2 regions of the Leucobacter muris genome follow, and region 1 is predicted to be linked to the other one. Evidence: predicted binding sites of a transcription regulator. Region 1 holds the regulator's gene; the other holds the start of a gene.
The links. The regulator LexA, encoded in region 1, represses DNA repair genes until DNA is damaged. The targets are predictions, from matches to a motif close to TCGAACANNTGTTCGA.

Region 1 (10,270 bases):
GTGCGCGAAGGAGCGGTGTGACGCTGCCCGACTCGCGGGCGCCGCAGCCCGGTGCGGCGGCGCCCTGGCCGAGCGATCGGCTCCCCACCGAGCCCGTCGGCTCGCTGCCGCGCCCGGCGCGGCTGCAGCGCGCGGTGCTCGACGCCGAGACGGGGCTCGCCTCGCAGGCCCAGCTGCGCGCCGAGCAGGATCTCGCGGTGCGCGACACCCTCGACCGCCTGGCGGCGACCGGCTCGCCGATCATCTCCGACGGCGAGCAGCGCAGGCACAGCTTCGCGAGCTATCCGCTCGGCACCGACGAGGTCGAGGAAGGGCCGGTCTTCGCGGTGTTCGCCGACGGCCACCACCGGGTGATCCCGAGCCTCGCAAGCGCACCGTTCGCCTTCCGCGCGTGGGCCGCCGATGACGTGTCGGCGGCTCGCGAGCTGACCGACCTGCCGCTCAAGCAGGCCGTGATCTCGCCGTCGATGCTGTCGCTCATGGTGCCCGATGCGGGCCTCGGCGACTACTCGCGCGACGACTTCCTGAACGACGTGGTCGACGGCTGCGCCGACGACATCGCGCGCTGCTTCGCCGCGGGCGCCTCCCGCGTCACGATCGACTTCACGGAGGGGCGCCTCGCGCTGCGCCGTGATCTGCGCGCCCCGTGGGCCGGCCCCGAAGCGCTGGGAGGCTTCATCGAGCTCATCAACCGGGTGCTGGATCGCCTCGAGCCGCGGCAGCGCGCCGCGGTGGGCGTGCACACCTGCCCCGGCAACGACAACGACTCGGCGCACAGCGCCGACATCGACTACGCCGAGCTGATCCCCGAGCTGTTCCAGATCGAGGCGGGGTACTTCCTGGTGCAGGCCGCGGGGGAGAAGGATCCGGATCGTGTCGCCCGTCTCGTCGGCGGTCAGCTGCGCGGACGGGCATCCCGCGGGCGCGCCCCGCGCGTGCTCATCGGCGTGACCAACCCCACCCATCCGAGGCTCGAGACGGCCGAGCAGATCCGCGACCAGCTCGTGCGGGCGGCGCGCTTCGTGCCGCCCGAGCTGCTCGGCTCTACCGACGACTGCGGGTTCTCGCCCTACCTCATCGACGAGAAGCCGCGGCACGGCTCGCCCGACTTCGCCCGCGACGTGGCCTTCGCCAAGATCGCCGCTCGGGTGCGGGGCACCGAGCTGGCGTCCGAGGCCCTGGCGGGAGCGGCGTCGTGAGCCCGCTGCCGCTCGCGGGCAGCGCGCCCACCCGCGCCCGCTTCTCCTTCGAGGTGTTCCCGGCGCGCAGCGGCGCCGCCGCCCTCGCCCTCGGGCACGCCGTGCAGCACCTCTCCGCAGCCGGCCCCGACTTCATCTCGGTCACCTACGGGGCGAACGGGTCCAACCGCGACGCGTCGCTCGACCTGCTGAAGTACCTGCGCGATCACACCGACGCACTGCCGCTCGCACACCTCACCACGGTCGGTGAGAGCCGCGATGCGGTGCGCGAGACGATCCACCGCATCATGGACGCCGGCGTGCACGACTTCCTCGCCCTGCGCGGCGACCCGCCGCGGGGGCTCGACGAGCACGACCCTGCGGTGACGGGATCCCTGTCGTCGCTCGAGCTGGTCGATCTGGTCGCCGAGGCCCGCGCCGAGCGACCGCCGCTCACGAGCGTCGGGCGCACCGCCGTGGCCGCGTACCCGAACGGGCACCCGCTGTCGCGATCGCGTTCGCAGGACATCGAATGGCTCATCGAGAAGCAGGAGGCCGGCGCGCAGTTCGCCGTCACGCAGCTCTTCTTCCGGGCCGAGGAGTACCTCGGCTTCGTGGGCGACGCCCAGAGCGCGGGGCTGCGGATCCCCGTGCTGCCCGGGCTCATGCCGGTCTCGACGAGTGCGCAGCTGCGCAAGGTCGCGTCGCTGGCGGGTCGCCCGGCCCCCGAGGGGCTGGAACGGGCACTCGAGGAGGCCGGGGGATACGCGCCCGAGCTGGGCGTGGAGCACACGGTCGACCTCGCACGCGCGCTGCTCGCCGGGGGAGCCCCGTCGGTGCACCTCTACACCTTCAACCGGCACGAGCAGGTGCTGGCCGTGCTGCGCGAGCTGCAGCTGCTGACGCCGGATCCGATCGGCTGAGGGTACGGCAGCGCCGGGCGCTTCCGCGGCGTTCGGCCGCTCGCCACCGCGTGCCGACGCCGGGCCGGGGGCGGCCCCGGCCCGGCCTGCGCGATCAGACGGAGCGGAAGACCGCGACGACGCGGCCGAGCACCTCGGCGTGGTCGCCGAGGATCGGCTCGAACGCGCTGTTGCGCGGCAGCAGCCACGTGTGGCCGTCGCGGCGGCGGAAGACCTTGACGGTCGCCTCGCCGTCGAGCATCGCCGCGACGATGTCGCCGTTCTCGGCCTCGCGCTGCTGGCGCACGACCACAAAATCGCCGTCGCAGATCGCCGCATCGATCATGGAGTCGCCCACCACGCGCAGCATGAACAGCTGGCCGTCGCCCACGAGCTGCCGGGGGAGCGGCACGATCTCCTCGACCTGCTGGTCGGCCGTGATCGGCACGCCCGCGGCGATCTGCCCGACCAGGGGCACGTAGGCGGCTTCCTCGACCTGCTGCGCGGGGGCGTCGGCGATGGCCGCGCTCGTGCTCGCCAGCTCGACGAGGATCTCGAGTGCTCGGGGCCGGTTCGGATCGCGGCGGATGTACCCGCCGAGCTCGAGGCGGCTGAGCTGGTGGGTGACGCTCGAGAGCGAGGAGAGCCCGACGGCGTCGCCGATCTCGCGCATGCTGGGCGGGTAGCCGCGAGTGTCGACCGAGCGCGCGATGCACTCGAGGATCGCCTGCTGCTTCTCGCTGAGGGGCTTCCGGGAGTGGGGAGCGTCGCTCATCGCTGTCCTTTCCGAGGCCCGAGGGCGGTGGCGGGAGGGTCGGATCCATGAATGTCAGTGGTTGCTGATTCAGTGATGCCGTTGCTCGAAACCATAGCCGCTGCATTCGAACACCGCCAAACAAGTGTTCGAGTGTCGCGGAAAAGATCGAAACATGTGTTCGAAGATCTTGCTTGCGGTTTCGATTCATCGAAGATATATTCGAAACAGATGTTCGCCCCGATGTGATACTCGCGGCGGCGCGGAAGAACAGGAGAGACCACCATGAGCGCACAGGCGGTTCTGCAGCACGAGTCGTACGAGGTTCGCCCCCCGAAGGCGAACGCGAAGCTGCGCCTCACGCGTCGCGGGCGAGTGGTCTTCGGATCGCTGGCCACCGTGATGGTCGCGGGCCTGCTCGCGCTGGCGGCGACGTTCGCGGGCCCCCAGGCCTTCGCGTCGGAAGAGGGCGCTTCCGGCCAGCAGTTCCACTACGTGGTCGTGCAGCCCGGTGCTTCGCTCTGGTCGCTCGCGACCGAGCTCGACCCCGAGGCCGACCCGCGCGACCTGGTCGCCGAGATCGTGCAGCTCAACCAGCTCGACGGCTCTGGCATCGAGGCGGGCGAGGCGATCGCGGTGCCGCTGCGGTACTCCGACAGCCCCGCGGTGTTCGGGGCCGACGAGCTCGATACGTGAGGGTGTGAAGCCTGAGCGATCGAAGCGTGCGCGTTCGAAGGCGTCCCGGGCGCACCCACTAGGTTCCGACCCTGCGCGCCGGCCTCGCGAGCCGGCGGCGCCCCGGGGAGGTTCTAAACTGGTGCGGTGACCAGCCTGAGCGATCTCCCTCTCCGCGCCAACCTCGTCGGCAAGCAGCCCTACGGGGCTCCCCAGGATCCCGTGCCGGTGAGCCTCAACGTCAACGAGAACACGCATCCGATCCCCGAGGGCGTGGTTGCCGACATCGCGGAGTCGCTCGCGCAGGCGGTTCACGGAGTGAACCGCTATCCCGACCGCGAGTTCACCGAGCTGCGCGAGGCCCTGGCCGGTTATCTCGGCCATGGCCTGACCGTCGAGCAGCTGTGGGCGGCGAACGGCTCGAACGAGGTGCTGCAGCAGATTCTGCAGGCGTTCGGCGGCCCCGGGCGCTCGCTGCTGAGCTTCACGCCCACCTACTCCATGTACCCGCTGCTCGCCTCGGGCACCGACACGGAGTGGATCGCCGTTGCGCGCCCCGCCGACTACGCCCTCACCCCCGAGCTCGTGGTCGGCGCCCTGCGCGAGCACCGGCCCGACATCGCCATCCTGTGCGGCCCCAACAACCCCACCGGCACGCCGCTCGACCGCGAGGTGATCCTCGCCGCCTATGAGGCCTTCGACGGCATCCTCATCGTCGACGAGGCCTACCACGAGTTCGACGCGCAGCGCGAGAGCGCGGTCGCGCTGCTGCCCGGCCGCCATCGCCTGCTCGTCTCGCGCACCATGAGCAAGGCCTTCGCCTTCGCCGGCGTGCGCCTCGGATATCTCGCGGCAGACCCCGCCGTGATCGACGCCCTGCGCCTCGTGCGACTGCCGTACCACCTCTCCGCGCTCACGCAGGCCGCGGCTACCGCCGCCATACGCCACTCCGACGAGATGCTCGCCACCGTCGCCGACATCCGCGATCAGCGCGATCGGCTCGCCGCCGCACTCGTGCAGCTCGGCTACGAGGTGCACCCGTCCGGCGCGAACTTCCTGCTGGTCGGCGGCTTCGACGATCCGGCAGCGGTCTTCGAGTCGCTGCGCGCGCAGGGTATCCTGATCCGCAACCTCGGCATCGAGGGGCACCTGCGCATCACCGCCGGGACCGAGAGCGAGACCACCGCCGTGATCGAGGCGATCGCGGCGCTGACGCCGACTGCGCGCTGACGCCCGCCCTGCCGCGTGGACGGCCGCCTCGACGCGGAGAGCGTGCGCTTCAGATACAAGTGACAGCTATCTTCCGTGCGTGCGGATAGGATCGAGGCGATGTCTCAGCACGAACACGACGGCGCGAGCGACGCCGAGAACGCCCCGGGCGCGGGCGACGCCCCCACGAGCGAGGGCCTCGCCGCCGATACCGCGCAACGCGCCGACGCGTCGGGCTCGGTGTCGACCGCTCGGTCCGTCGAGGCCGGCGAACCGCTCCCCGCCGGGCCGGCCGAACCGGCGCCGGTCGCCGTCGCGGCGGCCCCGCGTCGGCGAGGGGCGGCCGAGACCCTCGACCGCCGCGCGCTCGAGCGGCGCTACCGCCTGATGCGCAACCTCGTCGTGCTGCTCGTGGCGCTCGTCGTGGTGCTCGGCGGCGTCTCGGTCTCGCAGCTCGTGCAGCTGCAGAGCGCGGAGACCGTCGGCGCAGCGGCCTCCGCGACCGGCGCGTCGGCCGAGGCGGGTGCCTCGGCGCAGCCCGGCGAAGCCGGCAGCTGCCCCGCGCCCGAGCGCCGCGAGCCGAACGACCCGATGGCGCTCGGCGACGTCGACGCCCCCGTGGTGATCGCCGAGTGGACCGACTTCCGCTGCCCCTACTGCGGCGTGTTCTCGCGCGACACCCTGCCGACGCTGATCGAGGAGTACGTCGACACCGGCAAAGTGCGACTCGAGGTGCACGACGTCGACTTCATCGACGGCGACGTCTCCGCGCGGGTGGCGGTGGCCGCGCGCGCGGCCGGGGAGCAGGATCGCTACTTCGAGTACCTCTTCGAGGTCTACGACGCGATGCACCAGGAGCGCCCCGAGATCACCGACTCGTTGCTCGTCGACTACGCGAAGCAGGCGGGCGTGCCCGACATCGCGCGTTTCACCGCCGACCTCGACAGCTCCGAGCTGCTCGCCGAGCTGCGCGCCAGCAGCGCGCAGGCCAAGCAGCTGGGCGTGGGATCGGTGCCGTTCTTCGCCGAGACCGACGGCTGCCAGGTGCTGCAGGGCGCGCAGCCGATCGAGCAGTTCCGCGGCTTCCTCGACAGCGCGGTCGCCGCTGCCGAGCAGGGCCGCGGCGAGTAGCGCGAGGTGGAGCTCACCCTGCTCGGCGCCTTCCTCGGCGGCGCCCTGACCCTGCTCAGTCCCTGCTCGGCGATGCTGCTGCCCGCGTTCTTCGCCTACGCGTTCAGCAGCCCGGGTGCACTGATCGCGCGCACCGGCGTCTTCTTCCTCGGCCTCGCGACCTCGCTCGTGCCGCTCGGGCTGCTCGCCGGCACCGTGGGCGCTTGGGTGACGCTGCACCGGGACGGTCTCATGACGGCCGCGGCGATCGTGGTCATCGTGCTGGGCGTCGCGATGCTTCTCGGCGTGCGACTGCCCGCCATGACGCGCCAGCGCGGCGCGAAGAGCACCTCGATCGCGTCGGTCTACGCGCTCGGCACCGTGTACGGACTCGCCGGAGTGTGCGCGGGGCCGCTGCTCGGCGCAGCACTGACGATGGCCGCCTACGGCGGCAACGCGCTGCTCGGAGGCGTCGTGATGCTCGTCTTCGCGGCCGGCATGGCCCTGCCGCTGCTGCTGCTCGCCCTGCTCTGGGAGCGCGTGCCCGGGGTGCGCCGCCTCGTGCGCCCCCGAGAACTCGTGATCGGTCGCTGGCGCAACGCGTGGAGCAGCGTGATCGGCGGAGCGATCACGGTCGGCATCGGTGTGCTCCTGCTCGCGACGCGCGGCACGAGCACCCTCGGCAGCATGCTGGGGTACTCCGAACAGGCGCGCCTCGAGGGATGGGTGCAGCACGCCTCCGCCGCGATCCCGAACTGGGTGTTCCTCGTCGTGGTGCTGACCGCCGGCGGGCTCTGGTTCGCGGTGCGCCAGGCGCTGCGCCGCGATCCCGAACCGCCGCTCGCCGCACCCGCAGGGACCGGCGCCGGCGAACCCCGATAGAATCATGGCCATGACCGCAGCAGCACGCACCGCCTCGCTCGAGCGCTCCACGAGCGAGTCGCAGATCAGCCTGAGCCTCGACCTCGACGGCACGGGCGCATCCGACATCGACACCGGTGTGCCCTTCTTCGACCACATGCTCACGGCGCTGGCGCGCCACTCGCTCACCGACCTCACCGTGCGGGCGCGCGGCGACGTGCACATCGACGTGCACCACACCGTCGAGGACACGGGTATCCTGCTCGGCCAGGCGATCCTCGAGGCGCTCGGCGACAAGAGCGGCATCTCGCGCTACGGCGACGCCCTCGTGCCCCTCGACGAGGCGCTCGCGCAGGCCGTGGTCGACATCTCGGGCCGCCCCTACCTCGTGCACTCGGGCGAGCCCGCAGGGTTCGAGTTCCACCTCATCGGCGGCCACTTCACGGGGTCGATGGTGCGCCACTTCTTCGAGGCGCTGGTGCTGAACGCGCGGCTCACCGTGCACCTCAGACTGATCGAGGGGCGGGATCCGCACCACATCGCCGAGGCCGAGTTCAAGGCGTTCGCCCGCGCTCTGCGCCAGGCGAAGGCGCTCGACCCGCTCGTCGCAGGCATCCCGTCGACCAAGGGAGCCCTGTGACGGGGAGCGAGCGCGTCGCCGACGGTGCTGATGGGAACGGTCCGCGCAAGCGCGTCGCCGTTCTCGACTACGGCTCGGGCAATGTGCACTCCGCGGTCAAGGCGCTCGCGAAGGCGGGCGCCGAGGTCGAACTGACCCGGGATCCGCGCGCGGTCGCCGAGGCCGACGGTCTGCTCGTGCCCGGCGTGGGCGCGTTCGACGCCGTGATGCGGCAGTTGCGCGCGGTGCGCGGCGACGAACTCATCGATCGCAGGCTCGCCGGCGGTCGCCCCGTGCTGGGCATCTGCGTGGGCGAGCAGGTGATGTTCGAGCGCGGCGTCGAGCGCGGCGTCGAGACCGAGGGGCTCGGCCAGTGGCCGGGCACCGTGCGCCGCCTCGAGGCCGACGTGCTGCCGCACATGGGCTGGAACACCGTCGAGGCGCCCGAGAACTCGGTGCTGTTCCGCGGCATCGCCCACGAGCGCTTCTACTTCGTGCACAGCTACGCGGTCACCGACTGGGCCCTCGAAGGGCGCGGCGCGGCGACCAGGCCGATCGTGACGTGGGCCGAGCACGGCGAGCGATTCGTCGCCGCCGTCGAGAACGGCCCGCTGAGCGCGACCCAGTTCCACCCCGAGAAGTCCGGCGAAGCCGGCATCCAGCTGCTGCGCAACTGGATCTCGACCCTCTGACACCCGACTCTCGTACCAAGGAGAACCGCACACATGAGTGAACTGGCGCAGGGCCCCAAACTTCAGCTGCTGCCCGCGATCGACATGGTCGACGGCAAGGCGGTGCGCCTCACCCAGGGCGAGGCCGGCACCGAGACCAACTACGGCAGCCCGGTCGACGCGGCACTCGACTGGATCGAGCAGGGCGCGGAGTGGATCCACCTCGTCGACCTCGACGCCGCCTTCGGGCGCGGCAGCAACGTCGCGGTGGCGCGCAAGATCATCAAGCGCGCGGGCGACGTCAACATCGAGTTCTCGGGCGGCATCCGCGACGACGCGAGTCTCGAGGCCGCGCTCGAGATGGGGGCGCGCCGCGTGAACCTCGGCACTGCCGCGCTCGAGAACCCGGAGTGGACCCGCGCGGTGATCGCCCGCTACGGCGAGCAGATCGCCGTCGGCCTCGACGTGCGCGGCGAGACCCTCGCCGCCCGAGGCTGGACCGAGGAGGGCGGCAACCTCTGGGACGTGCTCGAGCGCCTCGAGGACGCGAACTGCGCCCGCTACGTCGTGACCGACGTCACCAAGGACGGCACCCTGCGCGGGCCGAACATCGAGCTGCTGAAGCAGGTCTGCGCCCGCACCTCCCGCCCGGTCGTGGCGTCGGGCGGCGTGTCGAGCCTCGACGACCTCGCCGCGCTGCGCGAGATCGTGCCGCTCGGCGTCGAGGGCGCGATCGTGGGCAAAGCGCTCTACGACGGGGCCTTCACGCTCGCGGCGGCTCTCGATGTGGCCGGGCGCTAGCGCTCGATCACTGCTTCGCGCGAGCACAGATGGCGATCAAGAAGCTCCCCTCGACGGGTGACGCGCCGCGTTCGACGGGCGTCCCCGAGAGCCTGGAGCCGGGCGGGGCGGCCGACTCGGCGGGCTTTCCGTGGGAGGGGCGCACCTTCGACCACCACGGCACGGCGTTCGCGGGCGACGACGGCGGGACGCCGGCCGAGCTGAGCGACGCCGTCGCCGCCCTGCGGCGGGCCGCCGCCGCGCTCGGCTCCGGCGAGCCGGGTGCCGCGCATCTCGACGCGCTCGCGGACGCCCACGCCGAGGCGATCGTCGCGCTCTCCCGGGTGCGCGTGCTGATCCCGTTGCTCGCGGAGGCGGGCGACACGGGGATCACCCCCGACGGTCGCACGGTCGAGAAGTCGCAGGAGCTGTCGATCGTGACCGTCTCCGCGCCCGACGGGCGGCGGGTCATGCCGGTGTTCAGCTCGGTCGAGGCGATGGGGGCCTGGCACGCAGAGGCGCGGCCGATCCCGGTGCCCGGCCCCCAGGCCGCCCTCGCCGCCGCCCAGGAGCAGACCGACCTCATCATCGTCGACCCGGGATCGCCCGCCCAGGAGCTCGGCGTGCGACGCACGCAGCTGCAGGCGATGGCTCTCGGGGAACGGCGGCTTCCGGCGTGGGCGGATCCGCGAGTGCTCGAGGCGTTCCGGGCGTCGACGGCGGCGGACCCTCGCGTCGTCGAGGTGCTGCTGCTGCCGGGCGATCCCGAGGCGCGCTTGCTCGCCCCCGAGACCGACGTGGTGCTGCGTCTCGCCCCCGGGCTCGACCGCGAGGAGCTGCAGCGCATCGTGGCCGACGCGCAGCAGCGCTGGGCCGCGAGCGAGCTCGTCGCCGAGCGCGTCGACTCGCTGCGCATCCGCGCGCTCGCCGCCTGAGGGAGCCGGCAAATCCCGAGTCGGATTTCCTCCTTTCCCGCAAGGGGAGGTGCGCATGTCGGAGGCTGCTGTTACGCTTGCGTACACATCCGGCTCACAGCGAAGGAGCACGCCTCATGACCTCGAGTACCGCAGCGACGGCAGCGCAGCCGCGCGCCGAGTGGACCGGCCAGATCGGCTTCATCATCTCCGCCATCGGCTCGGCAGTCGGGCTCGGCAACATCTGGCGCTTTCCCGGCGTCGCCTACGAGAACGGCGGCGGCGCCTTCCTCATCCCGTACATCGTCGCGCTGCTCACAGCGGGCATCCCGATCCTGTTCCTCGACTATGCCATCGGCCACCGCTTCCGCGGTTCGGCGCCGCTCGCGCTGCGGCGGCTGGCCGGCAGGCTCGGAGAGGGCATCGGCTGGTTCCAGGTGATGATCTGCGTGTTCATCGCCATCTACTACACCGCGGTGCTGGCCTGGGCGGCGAGCTACTTCGTGTTCTCGTTCTCCCTGCCGTGGGGCGACGACGCGACCGGGTTCTTCGTGGGCGAGTACCTCAAGCTCTCAGACGCGTCGTTCACCATGGAGT
Region 2 (10,270 bases), 580 kb from region 1:
GGCGAGGAAGGCGCCGCGCCAGATCGCGGCGAGCTCGGCCTGGGCGCCGGTGGTGAGACGGTTCGGGAGGCCGCGGATCTGGCGGCGGCGCTGATCGAGCAGGCCGAGCTGACGCGCCAGCGTCTCGCCGTCGAGCACGCGCACGAGGAACTGGGGGGCGCCGGGCCGCGTGCTCGACGGCGGCAGCTGCTTGGCCTCGGAGCGCACCCCGTAGAGCTCGGCGAGGTCTTTGCGCACGCGCTGCACGATCTGCGGCGTGTGCAGCTCGGCCTCGAGGGCGATGCGACCCGAGATCGTGTGGAGTCCGCCCGCGAGACGCAGAATCGTGGCGACCTCGGCGACGCGCTCACCGGTGCGCTGCACCGGGAACCGTACGAGTTCGCTCTTCACCTCGGGAGTAGACAGCACGAATCGGATCCTTTCGGAGAATGAGGGTGGAGAGGTTTCGGGTGCGGCGCGCGGGCTATTCGCGGCCGAGGTCGCGATGGCGCAGGCTGACGCTCACACCCGGCAGGCCGGCGAGGCGGTCGGCGAGCTCGCGGGCGGTCGCGACCGAGCGGTGCTTGCCGCCGGTACACCCTACCGCGAGTGAGGCGTGCCGCTTGTTCTCCCGCTGGAAACCGGCGAGGACGGGGGTGAGAGCGGCGATGTAGTGGTCGAGGAACTCCTCGGCGCCGTCGCGGCTCAGCACGTAGTCCTTGACCTCGGGGTCGACGCCCGTGAGGGGCCGGAGTTCGGGGATCCAGAACGGGTTGGGCAGGAAGCGCATGTCGACCATCAGGTCGACGTCGGTGGGCGCGCCGTACTTGAAGCCGAAGCTGAGCACGGAGAGCTGCAGGCCGGGCGTGTTGTCGTCGGAGAACAGATCGCGCGTGGCGGTCGACAGGTCGTGCACGTTGTACCGCGAGGTGTCGATCACCACGTCGCTCGAGGCCCGCAGCTCCTGCAGGCGCTCGCGCTCGAGGCGGATGCCCTCGAGCAGACTGCCCGCCTCGCCCTGCAGCGGGTGCGGGCGCCGCACCGACTCGTAGCGGCGAACGAGGATCTCGTCGGTGGCGTCGAGGAAGACGACACGCACCGTCGCGGTCTCGCGCAGCTCGTCGATCACGTCTTGGATCTCGGCGAAGAGGTCTCGGCCGCGCACGTCGACCACGGCCACGATGCGGGGCAGCGCTCCCCCGGACCGGTCGGCCATGTCGGCGAGCGTCTTGAGCATCGAGAGGGGCAGGTTGTCGACGACGTACCAGCCCAGGTCTTCGAGCGTGTTGGCGACCGTGCTGCGGCCGGCGCCCGACATGCCCGTGACGATGAGGATTTCCTGCCCGGATACCTGCTCGTTCACGCCGTGTTCCCCTCGTCTGGCGCGCCTTGCGACGCGCCCTCTGGTGCCTCATCGATCGATGCCTCAAGTTTAGCCGCAGCGGAGGCTTCGGGTTCGTCGGGCGCGGTTCCGTCGGCCGGGGCCGACGAGGCGAGGTGGCCGAGGATCTGCTCGGCGAGCTTCGGACCGAGGCCCGGAGCCGAGGCGAGTTCGTCGTGGGAGGCGGCGCGCAGGCGCGCCACGGAGCCGAAGTGCTTGAGCAGACCCTGCACGCGCTTCGGGCCGAGGCCCGGGATCTCGGAGAGGCGGCTCGCGATCGACGTGCTGCGGCGCTGGCGCTGGAAGGTGATCGCGAAGCGGTGGGCCTCGTCGCGCACGCGCTGCACGAGGAACAGCGCCTCGCTCGTGCGGGGCAGGATCACGGGGAACGGGTCGCCGGGCAGCCAGATCTCCTCGAGGCGCTTCGCGATCCCGCACAGTGCGACGTCGGTGATGCCGGCCTCGGCGAGCGCGCGCGCCGCGGCCTTCACCTGGGGCTCGCCGCCGTCGACGATGACGAGTTGGGGGCGGTCGCGGTAGATGCCGCTCGGCTGTTCGCCCGCCTCGCGGGCGGCGTTCAGCTGCGCGGCGCGGCGGGCGACGACCTGGTGGATGGAGTCGGTGTCGTCGCGCGTCTGCTCGATGCGGTACTTGCGGTAGGCACCCTTCGCGGGCAGGCCGTCTTCGAAGACGACGAGCGAGGCGACCACGCCGGTGCCCTGCAGGTGCGACACGTCGATGCACTCGATGCGCAGCGGCGGCTCATCCATGCCGAGCGCCTGCTGCAGTTCGGCGAGCGCGTCGGTGCGCGCGGTGAGGTCGGCGGCCCGTTTGAGCTTGTGCCGGATCAGGTGCTCCCCCGCGTTCAGCACGGCGCGCTCCATGAGCTGCGCCTTGTCGCCCCGCTCGGGGATGCGCACGCGCACGCGGCCGCGGCGGGGCCGCTGCGCGCTCAGGGCCTCCTCGAGCTCGGGGGTGTTCTCTGGCAGCAGCGGCACGAGGATCTCGGGCGGCGGTTCCCGCTCGCCGTCGTAGGCCGACTGGATCACCTGCTCCAGCAGCTTCGCGGGAGAGTCGTCGAGTTCGACGTCGACGATCCAGCTGCGTTCGCCGCGGATCCTGCCCCCTCGGATGATGAACTGGTGGGCGGCCGCCGCGAGTTCGTCGGCCCGCAGTCCGAACACGTCGAGGTTCACGTCGAGCTTCGAGCCGGTGCCGAGCACCACCGCGTTCTTCTCCATGACGTGCTCGACGGCCTGCGCCTGGTCGCGCAGCCGCGCGGCGTCCTCGTAGCGCTGCTCGGCCGCCGCGTCGCGCATCGCCCGCTGCAGCTCGCGCAGGTGACGGGTGTCGCCGCCCGCGAGGAACGAGACGAGCTCGCCCACGCGTTCGCGGTGCGCCTCGATGGTGATGAGCCGGGAGCAGGGGCCGTGGCAGCGGCCGATCTGCCCCGCGAGGCAGGGGCGCCCGCTCTGCATGGCGCGCTTGTAGTCGGCGTCGTTGCAGGTGCGGATGGGGAACGCGCGCTGCAGCAGCTGCGTGGTCTCGCGCAGCGCCCACACCTTCGGGTATGGCCCGAAGTACCGCGCGCCGCGGATCTTCTCGTTGCGGGTGATGATGAGGCGGGGGGCTTCTTCGCGCAGCGTGACGGCGAGGTACGGGTACGACTTGTCGTCCTTGAACTGCACGTTGAAGGGCGGTTTGAACTCCGTGATCCACGTGTGCTCGAGCACGAGGGATTCGGTGTCGGTGGCCACCACCGTCCAGTCGACCTTCGCCGCGAGCGACAGCATGGTGCGGGTGCGCGGCATCAGCGAGTGCATCGGCTGGAAGTAGTTGGACAGCCGCGCCCTGAGGTTCTTCGCCTTGCCGATGTAGAGCACGCGCCCGTGCTTGTCGCTGAACCGGTAGACGCCTGGGCTGGTGGGGATCTCGCCCTGGGCCGGCCGGAACGCGGCGCGGTTGTCGACGGGCTGGATCAAGCCGAGGCCTTCGCCGCCTCAGCCGCCTGCACGGCGCGCGCCGACTTCGCGGCCCAGCCCTCGAGCACCTCGGCGAGGAATCGGCCGGTGTGGCTCTCGGGGTGCTTCGCGACCTGCTCGGGAGTGCCCGTCGCGAGGATCGTGCCGCCTCCGGAACCGCCCTCGGGCCCGAGATCGATGATCCAGTCGGCGCTGCGGATCACGTCGAGGTTGTGCTCGATCGTGATGACGGTGTTGCCCTTGTCGACGAGGCCGTTGAGGACGAGCAGCAGCTTGCGCACGTCTTCGAAGTGCAGCCCGGTGGTGGGTTCGTCGAGCACGTAGATGCTGCGGCCGTTCGAGCGCTTCTGCAGCTCGGTGGCGAGCTTGACGCGCTGCGCCTCGCCGCCGCTCAGCGTGGTGGCGCTCTGGCCGAGCCGCACGTAGCCGAGGCCGACGTCGACGAGCGTCTTCATGTAGCGGTGGATCGACGAGATGGGCTTGAAGAACTCCTCGGCCTCGGCGATGGGCATCTCGAGCACCTCGGAGATGTTCTTGCCCTTGTAGCGCACCTGCAGGGTCTCGCGGTTGTAGCGCTTGCCCCCGCAGGCCTCGCAGGCGACGTAGACGTCGGGCAGGAAGTTCATCTCGATCTTCAGGGTGCCGTCGCCCGAGCAGGCCTCGCAGCGGCCGCCCTTCACGTTGAAGCTGAAGCGGCCCGGCAGATAGCCGCGGGTCTTCGCCTCGGGGGTCTCGGCGAAGAGGGTGCGGATCTTGTCGAACACGCCGGTGTAGGTGGCCGGGTTGGATCGGGGCGTGCGCCCGATGGGGGCCTGGTCGACGTGCACGACCTTGTCGAGGTGCTCGAGGCCGGTGATGCGGGTGTGCTTGCCGGGCACGAGGCGTGCGCCGTTGAGCTGGTTCGCGAGCACCCGGTAGAGGATGTCGTTGACGAGCGTCGACTTGCCCGAGCCGCTCACGCCCGTCACCGCGGTCATGACGCCGAGGGGGAACACGGCGTCGACGTTCTGCAGGTTGTTGGAGCGGGCTCCCACGACCTTGAGCTCGCGGTTGCGGTCGCGCTTGCGGCGCTTCTTCGGGGTGACGATGCTGCGCCGCCCGGCGAGGTAGTCGCCGGTGATCGAGCGACGGTTCTCGAGCAGCTCGCGGTACTCGCCCGAGTGCACCACGGTGCCGCCCTCGACGCCGGCACCGGGCCCGATGTCGACGATCCAGTCGGCCGCTTCGATGGTCTCCTCGTCGTGCTCGACCACGATCAGGGTGTTGCCGAGATCGCGCAGCTTGATCAGGGTCTCGATGAGACGGCGGTTGTCGCGCTGGTGCAGGCCGATGCTCGGCTCGTCGAGCACGTAGAGCACGCCCGTGAGGCCCGAGCCGATCTGCGTGGCGAGGCGGATGCGCTGGGCTTCGCCGCCCGAGAGGGTGCCCGCGGCGCGGGCCAGCGTTAGGTAGCCGAGGCCGACCTCGATGAGGAAGTCGAAGCGCAGCCGGATCTCGCGCAGCACCTGGGCGGCGATGCGGGCCTCTCGCTCGGTGAGCGTGACCTCGTCGAAGAACCGCTTGGCTTCGGTGAGGCTGAACTCGGTGACGCCCGAGATCGACTCGCCGTTCACCGTCACCGCGAGCACCTCGGGCTTGAGGCGCTGGCCGTGGCAGGCGTGGCACGGCACCTCGCGCAGGAACTCCTGCCAGCGGTCGCGCTTCGTGTCGCTCTCAGCCTCTGCGTATTGGCGCTCGATGAACGGGATCACGCCCTCGAAGCCGCTCGAGTACTTGACTTCGCGGCCGAAGCGGTTCTTCCAGCGCACGTTGACCTTGAAGTTGTTGCCGTAGAGCACCGCGGTGCGCACGTCGTCGCTCAGTTCGCCCCAAGGGGTGTCGAGCGAGAAGTCGAGATCTCTCGAGAGGCCGACGAGCAGCTTCTCGTAGTACTGGTAGAGGCTCCTGCCCTGGCTGGTCCAGGGCACGATGACGCCCTCGGCGATCGAGAGCTCGGGGTCGCCGAGCACCAGATCCTCGTCGACCGACATGCTCGTGCCGAGGCCCGAGCACGCGGAGCACGCGCCGAAGGGTGCGTTGAACGAGAAGGTGCGGGGCTCGATCTCGGTGAGCTGCACCGGGTGCTGATTGGGGCAGCTCAGGTGCTCGGAGAAGAGCCGGGTGCGATCCTCGTCCCCCTGCTCCAGATCCACGAAGTCGACCGCCACGATGCCTCCCGCGAGTCGCAGCGCGGTCTCGAGGGAGTCCGTGAGGCGGCCCAGCACGTCGGGGCCGGCCACGAGGCGGTCGACGACCACCGAGATGTCGTGCTTGATCTGCTTCTTGAGCTTGGGCGGATCGCTGAGCTGCACCAGCTCGCCGTCGACGAGCGCGCGCGAGTAGCCGGCCGCCGCGAGATCCTGGAAGAGGTCGACGAACTCGCCCTTCTTCTTGCTGACGACAGGGGCGAGTACCTGGTAGCGGGTGCGCTCGGGAAGCTCCATGAGGCGATCGGCGATCTGCTGCACGGTCTGCGACGCGATGCGCTCCCCGCAGATCGCGCAGTGCGGCACTCCGACGCGCGCCCAGAGCAGGCGCATGTAGTCGTAGATCTCGGTGATGGTGCCGACCGTGCTTCGCGGGTTGCGGTTGGTCGACTTCTGGTCGATCGAGACGGCGGGGCTCAGCCCCTCGATGAAGTCGACGTCGGGGCGGTCGACCTGCCCGAGGAACTGGCGGGCGTAGGCGCTGAGCGACTCGACGTAGCGTCGCTGCCCCTCGGCGAAGATCGTGTCGAATGCGAGGCTCGACTTGCCGCTGCCCGACAGCCCAGTGAAGACGACCATCGAGTCGCGCGGGATCGCCAGATCGATGTCTTGCAGGTTGTGCACGCGGGCCCCCTGGACGCTGATCTGGGCGTGTGCGGCAGACGAGCGGATCGGGGTGGTGCTGGTGGGTGCGGCGCTCTTCGAAGTCACTGATCCATCCTACGTCGCCACGGCTGAATATTCGAACATGTGTACGAGTGATTCGGCGGATTTCGCCGCAGGCGCACTTCCCTCCCAGGTCGCTTTCGGATATTATTGATGCAAGTTCTCGAAAGGACCTGAGATGTCGATCGCGCACCTTCCCGCCGAACTCCCCCGCAGCCGCCGCGACCTCGCGGGTGCTCCCCTGCGGCCCAGCCGCGACCGGCTCACCGCGCTCATCACGCAGCTCGACGACGATCGCCTCGACATCGCCGAAGAGCTGCTCGCCGACATCCTCGCCCACCAGCAGGCCGATCTCCGAGGCCTGACGGGCGCCGAGATGTCGGTGCTGGCCCGTCTCGACGTGAGCGAAGGCGAACTGCGGCGCCCCACCTCCCTGCCCGCCACCCGGCGCAGCCGCCTGTGGGAGCGCCAGCTCGCCGAGCTCAGCGTCACCGTCGGCGAGGCCGCCGAGACGCTCGGCGTCACCCCCGCCCGAGTGCGGCAGCGCTGCGCCGCGGGCACCCTGCTCGCCCAGCGCCGCAGCGACGGCTGGCGACTCCCCTCATTCCAGTTTCCGGACGGCCGCGAGCTGCCCGGTTGGTCGATCGTCGCGGCCGCGATCCCGGCGGGCACCCCGCTGGCGCTCGTCGAGCGGGTGCTCACCTCCCCCGCGATGCGCCTGCGCGTCGACGACGAGGAGCTGGCGCCCTTCGAGTGGCTGGCACAGGGAGGGGATCCCGCCCTCGCCGCGGCCGCGGTCGACGACGCGCTGAACCGTCTGCCGTGAGCGAGCAGCTGCCCGAGCCGGATTCGGCCCGCTTTCCCGACCTCGACGTCGACCCGCGCTGGGTGCGCGAGGTGCCCGCAGGCACACTGATCGTGCGCATCTTCCGGGCGGGCGGGGCCCACCCGGTCGCGTGGCACGAGTTCCGCTCGTTCGGACCGCTCGACGGCCGTTTCGACCCGCACCCGCTGCCCGTCGGCGACCACCACGGCATCGGTGTGATGTACGGGGTGATCGAGAGCGCCGGGGCCTCCGGGGGCTCCGTCCAGCGGCCCGACGATGCCGTGGACGGTTCGTTCGCGGCTGCTCTGCTCGAGGTGTTCCAGGCGCAGCGCATGATCCGGCTGCGCGACGGCTCCCCCACGCTCGTGGCCTTCGAGACCACGCGGCCGCTGCGCCTGCTCGACCTCTCCGACAGCGATTGGATCGCGGTCGCGGGCGGCAACGCCGCGATCTCCTCCGGAGACCGTGAGCAATCGCGGGCGTGGGCGCGCGAGATCGCGCGACGCTACCCCGAACTCGACGGAGTGGTCTCGGCGTCGTCGCTCGTGCCGACCGTGCGCGTGGTGGCGCTCTGGGCGAATGCGGCAGATGCGCTCCCCCAGCACCCGGCCGCGCTGCTGCCGCTCGGCCTCGACGAGCTGCTCGGTGTGATCGACCGGATCGCCGACCGCTACGGCTACCTGGTGCTGTGAGCCCTGGGAGGTGCCCGGGCGAAGGCGCGGCGATCCGACCGGGCCGCGTGCTGAAGCGGTCATGACCCGGGCCCGCGATCCGGGCCCTTCCGCGTGTCCGATTCGTTCTAGCGCGCATCCCGCGCTCGGCCTACGCTGGCGGCTATGACACTGCAATTCGACTTCATCGGTATCGTCACGGCCGACCTTCCGGCCTCGCTCGGGTTCTACCGCGCCCTGGGCGTGGACGTCCCGCACGGGCAGGAGCAGGCGCCCCACGCCGAGGCGACGCTGCCGGGCGGCATGACGCTCGCCTGGGATCCGGTCTCGACGATCCGGAGATTCATGCCGGACTTCGAGCTCCCCGTCGCAGGCGGGGGCCGCATCGGCTTCGCCTGCCGGGCGCAGAGCGCCGCCGAGGTCGACCGGGCCTACGCCGAGCTCGTGCAGCAGTACCCGGCGGCCGCGCACACCGAGCCCTGGGATGCGCCGTGGGGGCAGCGCTACGCGACCGTGCTCGACCCCGACGGCAACTCGATCGATCTCTACGCGCCGCTCGACCCGGAGGCCGCGGCCAGCTGAGCGGGCGCGGCTCCGATCACCCGCCCGAACTCGCGCGCCATATGCGACTGGTCGGCGTATCCGGCGAGGCTCGCCGCCGTCGCGAGGGGCGCGCCTCGCAGGATCAGGTCGCGCGCCCGCTCCGCCCGCAGCACCCGCCGCAGCGAGGCGTATCCGTAGCCGAACGTCTGCAGCATGCGCCTGCGCAGCTGCCGTTCCGAGTATCCCAGGCGGCGGGCGAGTCGCGGGAGCGGTTCGGCCCGCAGCGCCGCGGCCCGAACCTCGTCGACCCACCGCAGCCGCCGCGCCTCAGAGTGCAGCGCGAGCTCTCGAGGCACGGCCCGCGCTGCATCGCGCAACCTCCCCGCGTACCGAGACTCTGCCGCCCTCGACAGATCGGGGGCGCCGCTCGTCGGTCCCTCTTGCGGCCCGCGCGCCGCCGGCGACTCCGCCGCGCCCAGCAGGGCGCGCAGCGCCCGTTCCCCGCGCTCCGCGAGTGCGGTGGGCAGCAGGCCCTGGGCGGGGAGGATGCGGTCGCGCAGCTCGAACGCGTCGATGCCGAGACCCGCACCCGCGAGCCCCGGAGAGAACCTGAGCCCCACCGTGGGATGCTGCTCGCTTCCGCGTGCGAGCAGCCACCTCGTCGAGGGACCGGCGACGATCAGCTGGTCGTCGCGCAGGATGATGTCGGCGCAGCCGTCGGCCGAGATGGTGGTCGCGCCCTCTGCCGGGCTGGAGATCCAGAGCGTGCCGAGCCCGGGGATGGGCGTTTCACAGTACACGGGGCTCCGATCGTTGCTCGGCTCGACGGGCTGGGTCTGCGATGATCTCGCCTAGAGGTGGCCCGCGGCGTCCATGCTGCGCAGCTCGCGCTTCAGTTCTGCCACCTCGTCGCGCAGGCGCGCGGCGAGCTCGAACTTGAGTTCTTCTGCGGCCACGAGCATCTGCTCGGTGAGGTCGGAGACGAGCTCTTCGAGCTTCGCGGCGCCCTCGGCCCCGATGGCGCCGGCCCTCGACGCGGACTTGCCCTTCGCCCGTTGTCCGGACCCGCCCTTGCGCTGGGCGTGGGCGCCGGTGCGCGAGAGCACGTCTTCGGTGTCGGCGGCCTCGCGGGCGAGCATCTCGGTGATGTCGCCGATCTTCTTGCGCAGCGGCTGCGGGTCGATGCCGTGCTCGGTGTTGTAGGCGACCTGGATCTCGCGTCGGCGGTTGGTCTCATCGATCGCCTCGCGCATCGAGCGGGTGACCGTGTCGGCGTACATGTGTACCTGGCCCGACACGTTGCGGGCGGCGCGGCCGATCGTCTGGATGAGCGAGGTCGACGAGCGCAGGAACCCTTCTTTGTCGGCGTCGAGGATCGCGACGAGCGACACCTCGGGCAGGTCGAGGCCCTCGCGCAGCAGGTTGATGCCCACGAGCACGTCGTAGACGCCGGCGCGCAGCTCGGTGAGCAGTTCGACGCGGCGCAGCGTGTCGACGTCGGAGTGCAGGTAGCGCACCCGGATGCCCGCCTCTTCCATGAAGGTGGTGAGTTGCTCGGCCATCTTCTTGGTGAGCGTGGTGACCAGTACGCGCTCGTCGCGCTCGGCTCGCACCCGCACCTCTTCGAGCAGGTCGTCGATCTGCCCCTGGGAGGGCTTGACCACGATCTCGGGGTCGATGAGGCCCGTCGGGCGGATGATCTGCTCGACGATGCCGTCGGCGCGCTCGAGTTCGTAGGCGCCCGGGGTGGCCGAGAGGTATACGGTCTGGCCGACGCGCTGCTTGAACTCGTCGAACTTCAGGGGCCGGTTGTCGAGTGCGCTCGGCAGCCGGAACCCGTGATCGACGAGCGTGCGCTTGCGCGACGCGTCGCCCTCGTACATCGCACCGATCTGGGGCACGGTGACGTGCGACTCGTCGATCACCACGAGGAAGTCGTCCGGGAAGTAGTCGAGCAGGCAGTGCGGCGCCTCGCC

Region 2: the regulator LexA is predicted to act here: its motif matches at 6,331-6,346, upstream of uvrA (excinuclease ABC subunit UvrA).

Annotation. Positions count from the first base shown of each region.
Region 1 is NZ_CP035037.1:1,142,239-1,152,508, forward strand. Features, by position in the region: gene metE (5-methyltetrahydropteroyltriglutamate--homocysteine S-methyltransferase) at 1-21, shown strand, start outside; gene Leucomu_RS05325 (uroporphyrinogen decarboxylase/cobalamine-independent methonine synthase family protein) at 18-1,199, shown strand; gene Leucomu_RS05330 (methylenetetrahydrofolate reductase) at 1,196-2,101, shown strand; gene lexA (transcriptional repressor LexA) at 2,196-2,855, opposite strand; gene Leucomu_RS05340 (hypothetical protein) at 3,120-3,530, shown strand; gene Leucomu_RS05345 (histidinol-phosphate transaminase) at 3,657-4,739, shown strand; gene Leucomu_RS05350 (DsbA family protein) at 4,839-5,849, shown strand; gene Leucomu_RS05355 (cytochrome c biogenesis CcdA family protein) at 5,856-6,710, shown strand; gene hisB (imidazoleglycerol-phosphate dehydratase HisB) at 6,721-7,329, shown strand; gene hisH (imidazole glycerol phosphate synthase subunit HisH) at 7,326-8,000, shown strand; gene priA (bifunctional 1-(5-phosphoribosyl)-5-((5-phosphoribosylamino)methylideneamino)imidazole-4-carboxamide isomerase/phosphoribosylanthranilate isomerase PriA) at 8,034-8,780, shown strand; gene Leucomu_RS05375 (SseB family protein) at 8,810-9,694, shown strand; gene Leucomu_RS05380 (sodium-dependent transporter) at 9,811-10,270, shown strand, end outside.
Region 2 is NZ_CP035037.1:1,721,828-1,732,097, reverse strand. Features, by position in the region: gene whiA (DNA-binding protein WhiA) at 1-408, opposite strand, end outside; gene rapZ (RNase adapter RapZ) at 464-1,342, opposite strand; gene uvrC (excinuclease ABC subunit UvrC) at 1,339-3,342, opposite strand; gene uvrA (excinuclease ABC subunit UvrA) at 3,339-6,260, opposite strand; gene Leucomu_RS08125 (hypothetical protein) at 6,433-7,080, shown strand; gene Leucomu_RS08120 (hypothetical protein) at 7,077-7,772, shown strand; gene Leucomu_RS08115 (VOC family protein) at 7,917-8,333, shown strand; gene Leucomu_RS08110 (helix-turn-helix transcriptional regulator) at 8,297-9,094, opposite strand; gene uvrB (excinuclease ABC subunit UvrB) at 9,146-10,270, opposite strand, start outside.